One region of the Allorhizobium sp. Av2 genome, then DNA from elsewhere that is predicted to be linked to it. Evidence: predicted binding sites of a transcription regulator. Region 1 holds the regulator's gene; the other holds the start of a gene.
What was found. Region 1 encodes LexA, which represses DNA repair genes until DNA is damaged. Its sites were predicted from a motif close to TGTTCNNNNTGTGTTCNG; they were not measured.
Positions count from the first base shown of each region.

Region 2: a site for LexA is predicted at 4,400-4,417, ahead of FS819_RS28970 (LexA family protein). Genes of this name have one in related genera too.

Region 1 covers NZ_CP192696.1:1,703,050-1,710,431, forward strand. Annotated here, with positions in the region: gene FS819_RS08195 (pseudouridine-5'-phosphate glycosidase) at 1-744, shown strand, start outside; gene lexA (transcriptional repressor LexA) at 1,135-1,854, shown strand; gene FS819_RS08205 (ComEC/Rec2 family competence protein) at 1,835-4,843, opposite strand; gene gltA (citrate synthase) at 5,188-6,477, shown strand; gene FS819_RS08215 (peptidylprolyl isomerase) at 6,675-7,382, shown strand, end outside.
Region 2 covers NZ_CP192701.1:61,129-67,258, forward strand. Annotated here, with positions in the region: partial or broken gene FS819_RS28945 (L,D-transpeptidase) at 1-56, shown strand, start outside; gene FS819_RS28950 (DUF4139 domain-containing protein) at 137-2,083, shown strand; gene FS819_RS28955 (SDR family oxidoreductase) at 2,236-3,519, shown strand; gene FS819_RS28960 (DUF2269 family protein) at 3,519-3,995, shown strand; gene FS819_RS28965 (hypothetical protein) at 4,076-4,330, shown strand; gene FS819_RS28970 (LexA family protein) at 4,449-4,889, shown strand; gene FS819_RS28975 (Y-family DNA polymerase) at 4,894-6,130, shown strand, end outside.

The DNA of each region.
Region 1 (7,382 bases):
GTCCCAGCGACCATTGCAGTGATTGAAGGCGTTTTGCATATCGGGCTGGAAGAAGATCAGCTGCAAAAACTGGCGCAAATGACTGATGTCCTAAAAGTCTCTCGTGCCGATCTCGCTTACGCCATTGCCGAACGCCGCACCGGCGCTACCACGGTAGCCGCGACGATGATCGCCGCCGCCCGCGCCAACATCTCAGTTTTTGCCACCGGCGGCATCGGCGGCGTGCATCGTGGCGCAGAAGAAAGCTTCGACATTTCAGCCGACCTGGAAGAACTGGCGCGTACTCCGGTCATCGTCGTCTGCGCCGGAGCAAAAGCCATTCTTGATATTCCCAAGACCTTGGAAGTCTTGGAAACCCGTGGCGTACCTGTCGTGACTTACGACAGCGACGAGTTTCCAGCCTTCTGGTCGAGAGAATCGGGCTTGAAAAGCCCACTCAAACTGGAAAGCCCGGCGGCAATTGCCAATTTCCAGAAGGTACGCGACCAATTGGGCGTCGACGGCGGCATGTTGATCGCCAATCCCGTGCCGGAAGCAGACGAAATTGCGCGCGAGGAGATGGAAATCTATATTGGCCGGGCGTTGGCCGCTGCCGAACGCGAGGAAATCACCGGCAAAGCCGTGACGCCTTTCCTGCTCGACGCAATCTATCACCTCACCGACGGCCGCAGCCTGATTACCAATATCGCGTTGGTGGAAAACAACGCGCGTCTTGCAGCGGAAATTGCCGTCGCGATGCTGTAAGCCACTGATATCGAAGCGGATCGGGGGTGATAATGTCCCCGATCAAACTCTGCGACAGATTATTGTCGTTGTTTTACCGTTGCCTATGCGTGCTGCACCGACTTGCAACAAAATTTCATTCTGCAATTTCACCTTTTAGATAGTATCCATTTTCTCTCTCTTTCTGCCAATTCCCAACTGACAGGCGTCAGATCAAGAAAGCAAAGACTTACTGTTTCGATACGAGCCTCTCAACCTCCCATATTTAAAGGATGCTTCTGGTCCCGCTCCTTCTCAAGACCGTCTATCGGTGCGTCATCGAAGGAAATTTGCAAGAAGGACTTGCGGAACACAACTGGAACAGATAGCGTATGTTCTGTATTTGTTTCATAATTCAAAGGGTAGGTCCCAATGCTGACTCGCAAGCAACAGGAACTTTTGCTGTTTATACACGAGCGCATGAAGGAGTCTGGGGTGCCGCCCTCCTTCGATGAAATGAAGGACGCTCTGGACCTCGCCTCCAAATCCGGCATTCACCGGCTGATCACCGCTTTGGAAGAGCGCGGCTTCATCCGTCGCTTGCCAAATCGCGCGCGAGCACTGGAAGTGATCAAGCTGCCGGAGGCCATGACGTCCAGCATACCGCCCCGACGCACAGGATTTTCGCCATCCGTCATTGAAGGCAGCCGAGGCAAGTTGCAGGCAGTGCCATCCGCTCCGGCCAAACCGGTCGAGGAAGTACGCAATTCCTCATCCATACCAGTGATGGGCCGTATCGCGGCAGGCGTGCCGATCTCCGCTATCCAGAACAACACCCATGACATTTCCGTGCCGATGGAAATGCTGGGCAGCGGCGAACATTACGCCCTTGAGGTCAAAGGCGATTCGATGATCGAAGCCGGCATTCTCGATGGTGACACGGTGATCATCCGCAACGCCACCACGGCCAATCCGGGCGATATCGTCGTTGCTCTGGTAGACGACGAGGAAGCCACCTTGAAACGCTTCCGCCGCCGTGGGGCGTCGATCGCGCTGGAAGCTGCCAATCCGGCCTATGAAACCCGGATTTTCGGACCGGACCGGGTAAAAATCCAGGGCAAGCTCGTCGGTCTTATTCGTCGCTATCACTAAGCTCTCTGCCATCTCCAGCGCCTGACTGGGCGTCGTCGCTGGCAGCAGATGGAACATTGGCGTGGGCCGTACCATCCGGCCGGTCATAGCGATTGCTGCGCCAGTCGAAATAACGATGGCGAGTCCAGGGCCGATACTGATTTTGAAATGCCGTAACGATATGCAGCGTTCGTGTGGCGGGATCACCAAGCGTGATTTCCATTGCACCGAACCGTCGCAAATCGTTACGGGTCAGGACTTTCGGGGGACGTGACAGCATCGTTCCAGCGGTAGCGGCCTTCTCGGTTTGCGAGAACGCGAGAGGTTCACCCGATTCTATTCGGGACGGGGAATTCTGGTCCGAGTTTGAGGCACCGCCCGTCACGTGGCTATCCGTGTGCACGGCAACGTCCTGCCCCGGTACCGTAGTTGCACTGGCTGCAGAAATCTCTCCCGCTTGCGTCCGGCTAATCGTTTGGGAGCGAACGGACGGGCTGCTGTTGTCAGATGCCAGCACATCATCATCGGCCATCATCCGTTCATTTTCAACGTCCAACCCAGTGCCGTCTTCCGTAGCGTCCCGGATAACGGTCATTCCGGTGTTTTCAGAGGAAGCAGTTGATGCCATCGGCGCCTTGCAGACGGCATCGCGACTGACCTCAGTCGAGACGATCAGGTCGGACAGGGCGCAGGCGGCCTGGCTATAGTCGCGGTTCTGTACCAGGCTGACTGTCCAACCATTGCTGAGTCTTGCCAGGCAAAAGGCATCGGTGCGGCAATGGAAAAGATCAGGTTTTTTATCGGCCTTCTCCTTTGCCACCCTCATCTCCGCCATAGCCTGTTGTGGCTCGACCGGCTCCCTTCCCTTGGCATTTTGGCCGCCCGTCTTTGGTTTTGTTTTTCCGGCCCGCGTTGTTTCCCCCGCTCCCTGTTGGCCTTTTTCCATTTCGACAGCTGCCAGCTTGGGCAATATTTCAGGCGCAATCGGATCGGCAATGTCGAGCACTGAGCGCCATTGGTTGAAAACGAAACCCGGCGGACGCTTCTTGTTGGTGGCAACGGTCAAGACATTGCGGTCGTCGGTCCGAAACAGAGCAAACAGTTGACCATCTTCGGTTACGGCAAGATCAGGCAGTGGCGGATCGGTTTTTATCGCCTCATAGCCAAACGCCGTCAGCATCATTGCCACACCAATCAGCCTCAGCCGCGTCTTCATCAGGGTCAGTATCAGCAGACCCGTCGCCGAGACCGGCAGAAACCACCATTCGAACCGGCCGAAGGTAAAGCCCGCACCCCAGCTCGCCACTTTATTGGCAATCAGCAACACGCCCTCAAGGCCAAGCCCCATCAACTGGATCGGCCATTGGTCCAGACCGAAAGGCATGAGCAACACACCGATCATCGCCGCCGGCATGACAAGCATCGACATCAGAGGCGCGGCCAGAAGATTTGCCTCCAACCCGTGCAATCCTACCCGATGGAAATGCGCCGCTGAAAACATTGCGGTGGAAAAACCGCCAAGTGCTGAGGTCATCAGAATACCGCTGACCACCGTCATCAACGGCTTCAACACTGTCAGCACCGGGATAGCCGGCAGGATGGGAGGCAATCGCGGGCGCTGGCGCCACAGGTCGAAACCGGCGATCAGGGCAAAAGTAGCCGCAAAGGACATTTGCAAGCTCGGCCCCATCACCTGCGACGGCGAGAGGAGAATCACCAGGATAGCCGCCAGCGCTGCATTGCGCAGGCTGAGCACAGGCCGGTCGAAGAACGCCGCCGATAGCATGATGACCATCATCAAATAGGCACGCTGGGCGGCAATGTCATAGCCGGAAATCAAAAAATAGCCGGTCGTGGTGGCAATCGCCCCTGCTGCGGCAATCTTCTTGATCGAGCGGGCCTCCGCCATACCAGGCACAAGGCTCAAGAGGCGCCGGATCCCCACGAAGAACAGTCCACCGGCCAGCGCCATATGCAGACCGGAAATCGAGATGATATGGGCAAGGCCGGAAACGCGAAGATCGTTATTGGCCTCCTCCGAAAGGCCGCGCCGCTCGCCGGTCACAATCGCTACGGCAAATGCGCCAGCGTCGCCCGGCACGATGACCCTGATACGGTCGGAAATGCCATTGCGCAATTCCTGTGTCATTTCATCAAGCCTGATTCCCGCTCGTTCCCAAAAATCCGGCGGCGCGATGTCTGGTCCCGGCGGGAATCGCTTTGGAGGCTGATAAAAATAGCCAATCGCCCCTGTGCCGGTAAAATAGGAGGAAAAAGCAAAATCGTTCAGGCCTGGCAAGGCAGGTCCGGATGGCGGGGAGAGCCGCGCCCTGCCCTCGATCCAGTCGCCGGGATTGAAGGGCTCATGCGCGCCGCGGGCCAGAAGCGCTACCTGCTGCGGCATGCGCTTCAGGCTGGGGAACCGTGTTTGGTGCAGTGCAATCACATATCTTTGATTGCCGTCCGCATTCGGCTCTACAGAAACCACTTTCCCGCGCACCACCGTCGTCACTGCACTGTCGATGATGATCGTATTCAGCCGCGCGGTTTGCACATCGGCCAGCAACATGCCGGCGAGACCGAGAGTTGCAATGCCGCAGACAGCGGCCAGAACAGGATGACGGTAGCGGACCCGCAGCCAGACCACTCCGGCCGCACAGAAAGTCAGGAGGATCGGCAAGCGGGGAAGGTCCTGAGGACGGGTAAACCACCAGATCGCACCGAGCCCAAGCAGAACGGGCAAAAACAGAAATGTCCGGCCATAGGCAAGCTCCTGCAGAGCGTCCCGGTGGATAGCACGCAGAAAGCGCTGCCAGCGGGAGACCAGAAGAGGCGATGCAGTGAAGTTCCCGTCGAAATCAGGGGTTTCCGCTTCGCCTTCCGGCTCTATGTCCGGGCGCCGCAGAAGCTCGTCAAACAGGGTTTTGGAAGAGCGCCGATCCCATGGCAAGGCGCGCGCGGTAAGCGCTTCTTTTTGCCTGACCAGTTCCCATTCCGCCGTATCCGGCATCGATCCTGCCGTCGCCCCGGTGCCCTGCTATGCCACCCGCCTTCAAAGCATTGAAAACGAGCGGCGAGGCCCCTGAAAATTGCTTTTATAATAATTCGGCAACACATCTTACCTTGCTGCTAACGCCAGACTATCAATCAAAAGCTGTAGGAGAAAGGGGGTATAAACCAAGAAAAGAAGTTCTGGCAATAACGCATGCCTGCAATGCAAGTGCCGATTTATTGCAATGCACACTTTGTCCTTTGGATAGCTTGGCATTAACCTCTGGATCATATAGCTAATTGCAACGCTTAACCTGGGACAAGGCGAAAGCTGCGTCTCCCGCCTATATCCGGAGGATCACCATGACGGAACAAAGCGCAAACTTGAAGATTGAGGACAAGGCCGTCGATCTTGACGTGCGAAGCGGCACGATCGGCCCCGATGTTATCGACATCGGCGCTCTTTATAAGCATACCGGCAAGTTTACCTATGATCCCGGATTCACCTCCACGGCATCATGCGAATCGAAGATCACCTATATCGACGGCGACGAAGGCGTGCTGCTGCACCGCGGCTACCCTATCGAACAGCTGGCTGAAAAAGGCGACTTCCTGGAAGTCTGCTACCTGCTGCTCTACGGCGAACTGCCGACAGTTGCTCAGAAAAAAGACTTCGATCACCGCGTCACGCATCACACTATGGTGCATGAGCAGATGTCGAAATTCTTCTCAGGCTATCGTCGCGACGCCCATCCGATGGCAGTCATGGTCGGTACGGTCGGCGCATTGTCGGCTTTCTACCACGACTCGACCGACATCACTGATCCGCACCAGCGCATGGTTGCCAGCCTGCGGATGATCGCCAAGATGCCGACCATCGCCGCCATGGCTTATAAGTATCACATCGGCCAGCCTTTCGTTTATCCCAAGAACGATCTGGATTACGCCGCCAACTTCCTCAACATGTGCTTTGCCGTGCCTTGCGAGGAATACAAGGTCAACCCGGTTCTGGCCCGCGCCATGGATCGGATCTTCATCCTGCATGCAGATCACGAGCAGAACGCCTCCACCTCCACGGTGCGCCTGGCTGGCTCGTCGGGTGCAAATCCGTTTGCCTGCATCGCGGCTGGCATCGCCTGCCTCTGGGGCCCTGCCCATGGCGGCGCCAATGAAGCGGCCCTGAACATGCTGCGGGAAATCGGCACGGTTGACCGGATTCCGGAATATATCGCCCGCGCCAAGGACAAGAACGATCCGTTCCGCCTGATGGGCTTCGGTCACCGGGTCTACAAGAACTACGACCCGCGCGCCAAGATCATGCAGAAGACCATGTATGAAGTGCTGGAAGCAACAGGCAATGCAGGCGATCCGCTGATGCAGGTCGCGCTCGAGCTGGAAAAGATCGCCTTGAGCGACGAATATTTCATCGAGAAAAAGCTCTATCCGAATGTCGATTTCTATTCCGGCATTACGCTTCGTGCCCTCGGCTTCCCGACGGAAATGTTCACCGTTCTGTTCGCACTGGCGCGCACCGTCGGCTGGATTGCGCAGTGGAACGAAATGATCGAAGATCCGCAGCAGCGTATCGGTCGCCCGCGCCAGCTTTACACCGGCGCACCCAAGCGCGACTACCTGCCCGTCGCCAAGCGCTGATCGGCAATATCCTGTCTTATGCAAAGCCCGGCGATCAATTCGCCGGGCTTTTTCGTGGGCCAGCCCGCAAATGACAGGTTTCATGCCATGGCATTGGGGTTTTCCACCAAGAAAGCCTTCAATTTGCTCAGGGATTGCTTTAAGCAACGGCGACTGCTTCGCATCCGGCGAAGAATATTGATGAGGTTTTCGTTCCGATGCTCGTGATCCTGAGAAAAGCTGCCGGCACCTGGGTGGCAAAAGGGCTTCTTCTTTTGCTTGTCGCATCCTTCGCGATCTGGGGCATTTCCAGCTCGATCATGAGCGATACGTCGGACAAGGTCATCAAGGTCGGCAGCCAGAGCGTCAATTCCAACGAATTCCGCCTCGCTTATCAGCGGCAGATCTCCGATCTCAGCCGCCGTTTCGGCACGCAATTGACAAGCGAGCAGGCCCGTTCGCTCGGCATCGAGTCGCAAGTCTACCAGCAACTGGTCGCTGGTGCCGCTCTCGATCAACTGGCCTCGGACATGAATCTCGGCCTTTCCCAGGACCGTCTGGCGCAGCTGATCGGCGACGATCCGGCGTTCAAGAACACCAATGGCCAGTTCGACCGGCAATTGTTCACCTCGCGGCTGCGCAATTCCGGCATTCGCGAGCAGGATTATATCACTGAGCGTTCCAAGGTCGCGGTTCGCAGCCAGATCGTCGATGCGACAGCGGAAGGCTTCGTGCCTCCGAAAGTGCTTGTTGATGCGCTGAAGCTTTATCGCCAGGAAAGCCGCAGCATCGACTATCTGTTGCTGACCACCGCCAATATCGACCCGATCAAGGCACCGGACGAAACGGTTCTGAAAACCTGGTTCAACACGATGAAATCGCGCTACCGCGCGCCGGAATATCGCAGCTTTTCCTTTGTAAAGCTG
Region 2 (6,130 bases), on a different replicon from region 1:
AATGGCGGCCAACGGCAGAAATGCGCCGAAAGAACCCAAACCTTCCTGCCGTTGTTACTGTCCACCAGTGATACCGCTTGAATGAGCAGCCGGGAACTGTCTGTTACGTCGCCATAGTCCAAGCAGGGGAGCTTTCATGATGATTACCAAACGGGTTCTTCCAGCCCTTTTCTTCACACTCGTTTCAACAACAGCCTTCGCCGCCGTCAATGGTCCGGTGAAATCTGTAACCCTGTCGTCCGGAGGTCTTGCCGAAATCATCAGGTCTGCTGAGGTCGGCATAGATTCTGAAATCACCATTGAGGTCCCGCTCGACCAGATTGACGATGTCCTGAAAAGCCTGGTTGTCCGTGACGACATGGGGCGGGTCAAGAGCCTGTCGCTTGCGGGGCCAAATCCCCTTGAGGAGACCTTCCGGACGCTGCCCTTCAAGGCTTCGGACCTGTCCTCGATGCCAAAGCTTTTGGATGCTATCAAGGGAGCGCGGGTCAAGGCAGGCGACAAGGAAGGTATTGTTCTAGGCGTGACCGCCAGCGAAGGCGAAAAGACGCCCAAGACCTGGCAACTATCCGTGATGACGGATGATGGCGAAATTGCCATGGCTGCAATGCCGGGGACAAAGGTCGAAATTCTCGATGCCATTGTCAAAGCAAAGCTTAAGACAGCCATGGATGTTATTGCCAGAGGCAACACCGATGGTGCGCGGACTGTGACTTTGAAGCTGGACGGTTCGGCAGCGCGGAACGTCGATATTTCCTACGTGGTTCCGGCACCGATCTGGAAAACGTCATATCGTCTGGTGACCAGCAAGGAAGGCGAAGTTCGGCTGCAAGCTTGGGCCGTGTTCGAAAATGCATCGGGAGAGGACTGGACCAACGTAGGCGTGACACTCTCTTCAGGCAAGCCGGTCACCCTCAAGCAGGCACTCCATCAACATTTCATGCGTGACCGCACCGAAGTGCCAATCGACACCGCAGCGGCGATCCTCCCACAGGCGATGGCAAAGCCGATGATGGCGGCTAAGCGCAGTTTGGAGGGAGCAAACCGGGTCGAGGCCGCGCCAATGGCTGACGCAATGGATTTTGAGGCATCAGCTCCAGCTCCGTTCGCAATGGCGCTAGGCCAGCAGTCGAACGCGGCCGAACAGGATGTGACATCCACGTTCGCCCTTAAAGGCACCTACAACATCAAGAATGGCGATACGGTGTCCGTTCCCATCATCGATCAAGGCGTGAAGGCCGAAATGGTCTCGCTCTACCGGGCAGGTATGGCAAGCAACCATCCGGTCGCTGCCGCTTTGATCGAAAACAACGCCGGGATTAGCCTGCCGCCGGGCATCATGACCGTTTACGACGACAAGGTCGGATATATCGGAGATGCTCAGATCAATGGCCTACCGCGAGATGGAAAGCAGTCCGTGAGCTTTGCGGTCGACCAGAAGGTGAATGTCGACGCATCTGTAAAAACCAGCCAGCAGATTGTCAGCCTCAAAGTGATCGACGGTATGATCCACACGAAGTCATCAACCGTCGAGGCTGCGACATATACCATTACAGGCGCTCAGGACGGAGAGCGCACTGTCGTGATAGAGGTTCCAAAGCGTAGCGGATGGACATTCAAGGCAGAGGCGCAGGACGAGGCTACCGTCAGCGACTATCGCATCAAGGCCAAGCTGAAGGCCGGTGAAATCAAGACTGTCGAAACTCGGTTCGAGTTGGTCAACGACGAAACCATCTCACTCATCGATGCGGACGCCTTCACTCTGGTAGCTTGGCAGGATGCAGCAGCGGATACCGAGACGAAGGCAAAGCTTGCTGAACTTGCAAATGCACGACGGAGCCAGAATGACGCGCAGGTAAAACTGCAAGTGCTAGATCAGGACTACAGCCGGGCGACAGAAGAGCAGGCTCGGGTCCGCGAAAATCTGCAAGCTGTCGGCGACGGCGATACAAAAAACCGCTTCGACAAGCAACTCAATGTGCTGGAAGACAAGCTTGGCTCTATCGAAGGTCAGCGGATCGAGCAGCGAAAGGTTCTGGACGACTTCACCGAGAAGGTTGGCAATATCATTAGGACGTTCTGACAGGCATCGCCAAAGCTACGGCGCGGGAGCGCGCCCGGGCAGAGGACTTGCGGCGTCAAGAGAGGCAGCGTGAAGAATAGAGGCGTATGGATGAACAAAGACGAATCGATCGTCGCCTTTAACGCGGAGCTGCGGTCAGGTGCCTGCGTTTGATGAGAATTCTAGTTCTCGGAGCGAACGGCTTTATAGGCACCTCAGTAGTAACCCGGCTTATCGCAGACGGGCATCATGTGACCGGTTTCGGGCGGCACGTGGAGCGAGCGAAGCATAAGCGGGCGTCGGTAGAATGGGTAGCAGGCGACCTAGCCGCTATGGCAAGCGCCGAAACGTGGCGGGATTTGATCGACGGCAAACAGGCCATCGTCAATTGCGCTGGTGCTCTGCAAGACGGATTGGCCGATGACCTGGCTGCATCGCAGGACCGGGCCATGGCGGCGCTGTATAAGGCGGCGTCATTGGCAGGCGTGGGGCGCATAATCCAGATATCTGCCCGTACAGACGGCGGTGCCGGCACACTTCCATTTTTAGCGACAAAGCGTCGAGCTGATGAGGCTTTGGCCGCGAGTGAGCTGGAATACGTTATCCTGCGGCCTGCGCTCGTGCTTGGCCGCAATGCTCATGGCGGAAGCGCGTTGTTGCGTGCTCTTGCCAGTATGCCTTTCGCCCTTCCCCTCATTCACGCCGGTAGCAAGGTCCAGACTGTAGCTGTCGATGATGTTGCAGAGGCGGTGGCGATGGCTGTGAATGGTCGCCTTCCGTCTGGCGCTGACATCTATCTTGCTGCGGAAGAGCAAATGACCTTGGGCGAGCTGGTGCAACTGCACCGGCAATGGCTTGGGCTCGCGCCTGCGAAGATTGTCGCCGTTCCTTCTGCCGCAGGCAGGATCGTCACCTATCTGGCCGACATTGCGGGGCAGCTTGGCTGGCGCTCGCCGCTGCGCTCAACGGCAATGAAGGTGATGGAGGCGGGGGTAACGATCCGTCAGTCTGTGCAGGCGCCTGCATTGGCTCGCACGGCTCAACAGACGTTGGACGCTCACCCTTCAGGCGTTCAGGATCTTTGGTTTGCCCGGCTGTACCTCCTGAAGCCTGTCGCCGTCGTTACCCTTGCAGCGTTCTGGCTGTTGTCGGGCCTCGTTCCGCTCGCGAACCCTTCTCGCGCCGCAACGCACTTCCTCCCCTTCATGTCACCCGCAATGGCAATGGGTGTCACCCTCGCGACTTGTGCGCTCGATGTGGCGTTGGGCTTGTTTGTGCTGATGCGGCCTTTCGCCCAAAAGGCGATGATCGGAATGCTGATCGTCTCTGCGTCCTATCTCGCTGGCGGAACGATCTTGGAGCCAAGTCTATGGCTTGATCCTCTCGGGCCTCTGGTGAAAGTGCTTCCGTCAATTGCGCTTTGCTTTGTGGCGCTGGCAACGTTGGATGAGAGATGATGGATCTCACAGAGTGGCTGCGTCTTGCGCATGTCGTCGGGGCGACGGTCTTGTTCGGGACCGGCGCTGGCATAGCCTTCTTCATGGTCATGGTACGACAAACCGATAATCCGGCGCTCATTGCGCATGTATCGGGGACCGTGGTCATAGCCGACACGCTGTTTACGGCCACTGCTGCCATTGTTCAGCCAATCACCGGATACCTCCTCGCGGATAGTATCGGCTGGTCGCTGACTGAAGGCTGGATAGCTCTGTCGCTCGCGCTCTATGTGTTCACGGGACTATTCTGGCTTCCTGTCGTCTGGATACAGATCCGCCTGCGCGATCTCGCAAGGTCAGCAGCTTCCTTGGGGGAGCCGCTACCGGCGCAATGGTATCGACTCTATCGTATCTGGTTTGCCTGCGGCTTCCCTGCGTTTTTTGCCGTCCTGGCCATCATGTGGTTGATGCTCACGAAACCCGACATATCGTTCTAGAAGCTGCCGCGCGATGGCGGAATTGTTGCAGAGAATAGTCTCTTGAGGTATAAAAAAGGCCCATGTAGAGGAGATTGGTTGTGAATAAGAAAGAGTCGGATGCGCGCTTTATAGAATTGGTCAAAAGATCCCTATTGGCAATGCTTTCTACGCTGCCGACACTCGGGGTTACAACCTTAGCCGTGATCGCTATTTTTGGCATGTCAGGCGGCGCATGGTGGGGTATCCTACTTATTGTTGCTGTGCTTTCACACGGCGCATGGCTTGCAAAAGGGGTCTGTAATTCAGTTATGAACTGTTTCGCGAGGCGAAATAGAGAGCCAGAGCTCTTTTGAAGGCATTTTAACCGTTCGATCACCCCTCCGTCGAAGATCCGACGAATCTGAGTTGACTCAATTGAACATGAGAACATAATAGGAACGAATATAACAGCCAGCAATGCCGAGGCTTTCTATGAAAACCAATTTTTCGGCCATTGAGCCTGTTTCCGTCGATTATATCGTTCGCGAGATTAAGACTGCTGGATTGCGGATTTCAGCCGGGTTCCCGTCACCGGCAGGCGATGACTTAGAAGATCCGATAGACCTCATAGCTTGGATGGTACGACACGAACACGCGACATTCTGGTATCGCGTGAGTGGCAACTCCCTGTGTCGCGCAGGCATCCTTGATGGCGATTTCGTCGCCATTGATCGGGCAGGAAAGGTGAAGCCAGGACGAACGGTCCTTGCCTACCACAACGGCGACATGCTCCTGAAGGTGCTGACACAGCGCGACGGTCGAATGTGGCTTGAGGCGCGTTCCGACGAACGCTACCCGCCGCTCGCCGTGCTCGAAACCACTGAAATATTCGGCATCGTCGCGGGCATCGCCCGTCGCTATCCAGTCGATTGAAGCTATGGCTGAACCGATAGCGCTGATCGACTGCAATAATTTTTATGTTTCTTGCGAGCGGCTTTTCGACCCGCGCTTGCGCGACAAGCCCGTGGTTGTCCTGTCAAATAACGATGGCTGCGCCGTCGCGAGATCGAATGAAGCAAAGGCCCTTGGCATCGGGATGGGGGAGCCCGCGCACCATTTTAAGCAGAAGACGAAAGAGCACGGCATTCGTCTCTTTTCATCGAACTATACGCTTTATGGCGACATTAGCCGCAGAGTGGCGGCGACGATCGCCGACTTTTCCCCGAGAACAGAAGTTTACTCGATAGACGAGACTTTCGTTGATCTTTCTGGCTTCGGTGGACGAATGCTCGATCATGCGACCGAGATGAGGGAAACCGTCCGCCAGAATACAGGAATCCCAACCTGCATTGGGATCGGGCCGACAAAGACGCTCGCGAAGTTCGCGAATTTCATTGCGAAGAAAAACCCGGTCTTCAATGGTGTCGCGGACCTGATGAACACGGAGATCGCGGGCTATTGCATGGCTCGCACCGATGTTTCGGAAGTGTGGGGCGTGGGATCGAGAACGACCGCCAAGCTTCGAGAGATCGGAATTCACACCGTCTCGCAGTTGCGCGACATGCCCCTTCCGCTCGCTCGAAAGATCGGAACAGTCGTGCTTGAGCGCACCGTGTCCGAGTTGAACGGGCTGCGTTGCATCGACATTCAGGACATCGAGCCAACCCGTAAAGGAATGGCCGTCACAAGATCCGCTGGCAGTCCCATGACATCTCTCGCCGTCTTGCAGCAGGCGATCACCGCCCATGCGACCAGAGCGGCCGAGAAGCTTCGCAATCACGGCCTCGTCGCCAGCCATATGCAGGTTTTCTTTCACACAAACCCGCACAACGGATCGGCCCGCGACAGCGGATCGAGGACAGCTCGCCTTTCCCCACCGTCAAACGCGACAACCTCGCTCGTCGGCACCGCACTTGCCTGCGCCGCCAGAGCTTGGAAGGGCGATCCGGCAGGGAACGGTTTCGCTTATACCAAGGCCGGGATCATACTGGACGACCTTATCCCCGCCGAGCTTGCTCCCGTTGACCTTTTTGCACACGAACAGGAGCGATCTGGAAGGCTGTCAGCGGCTCTTGATGCAGTGAACGATCGATGGGGCAAGAAGACCCTTATTCTCGCGTCAGAGGGCTTTAAACAGCCCTTTGCGACCAAGGCCGACATGAGATCGCCGCGCT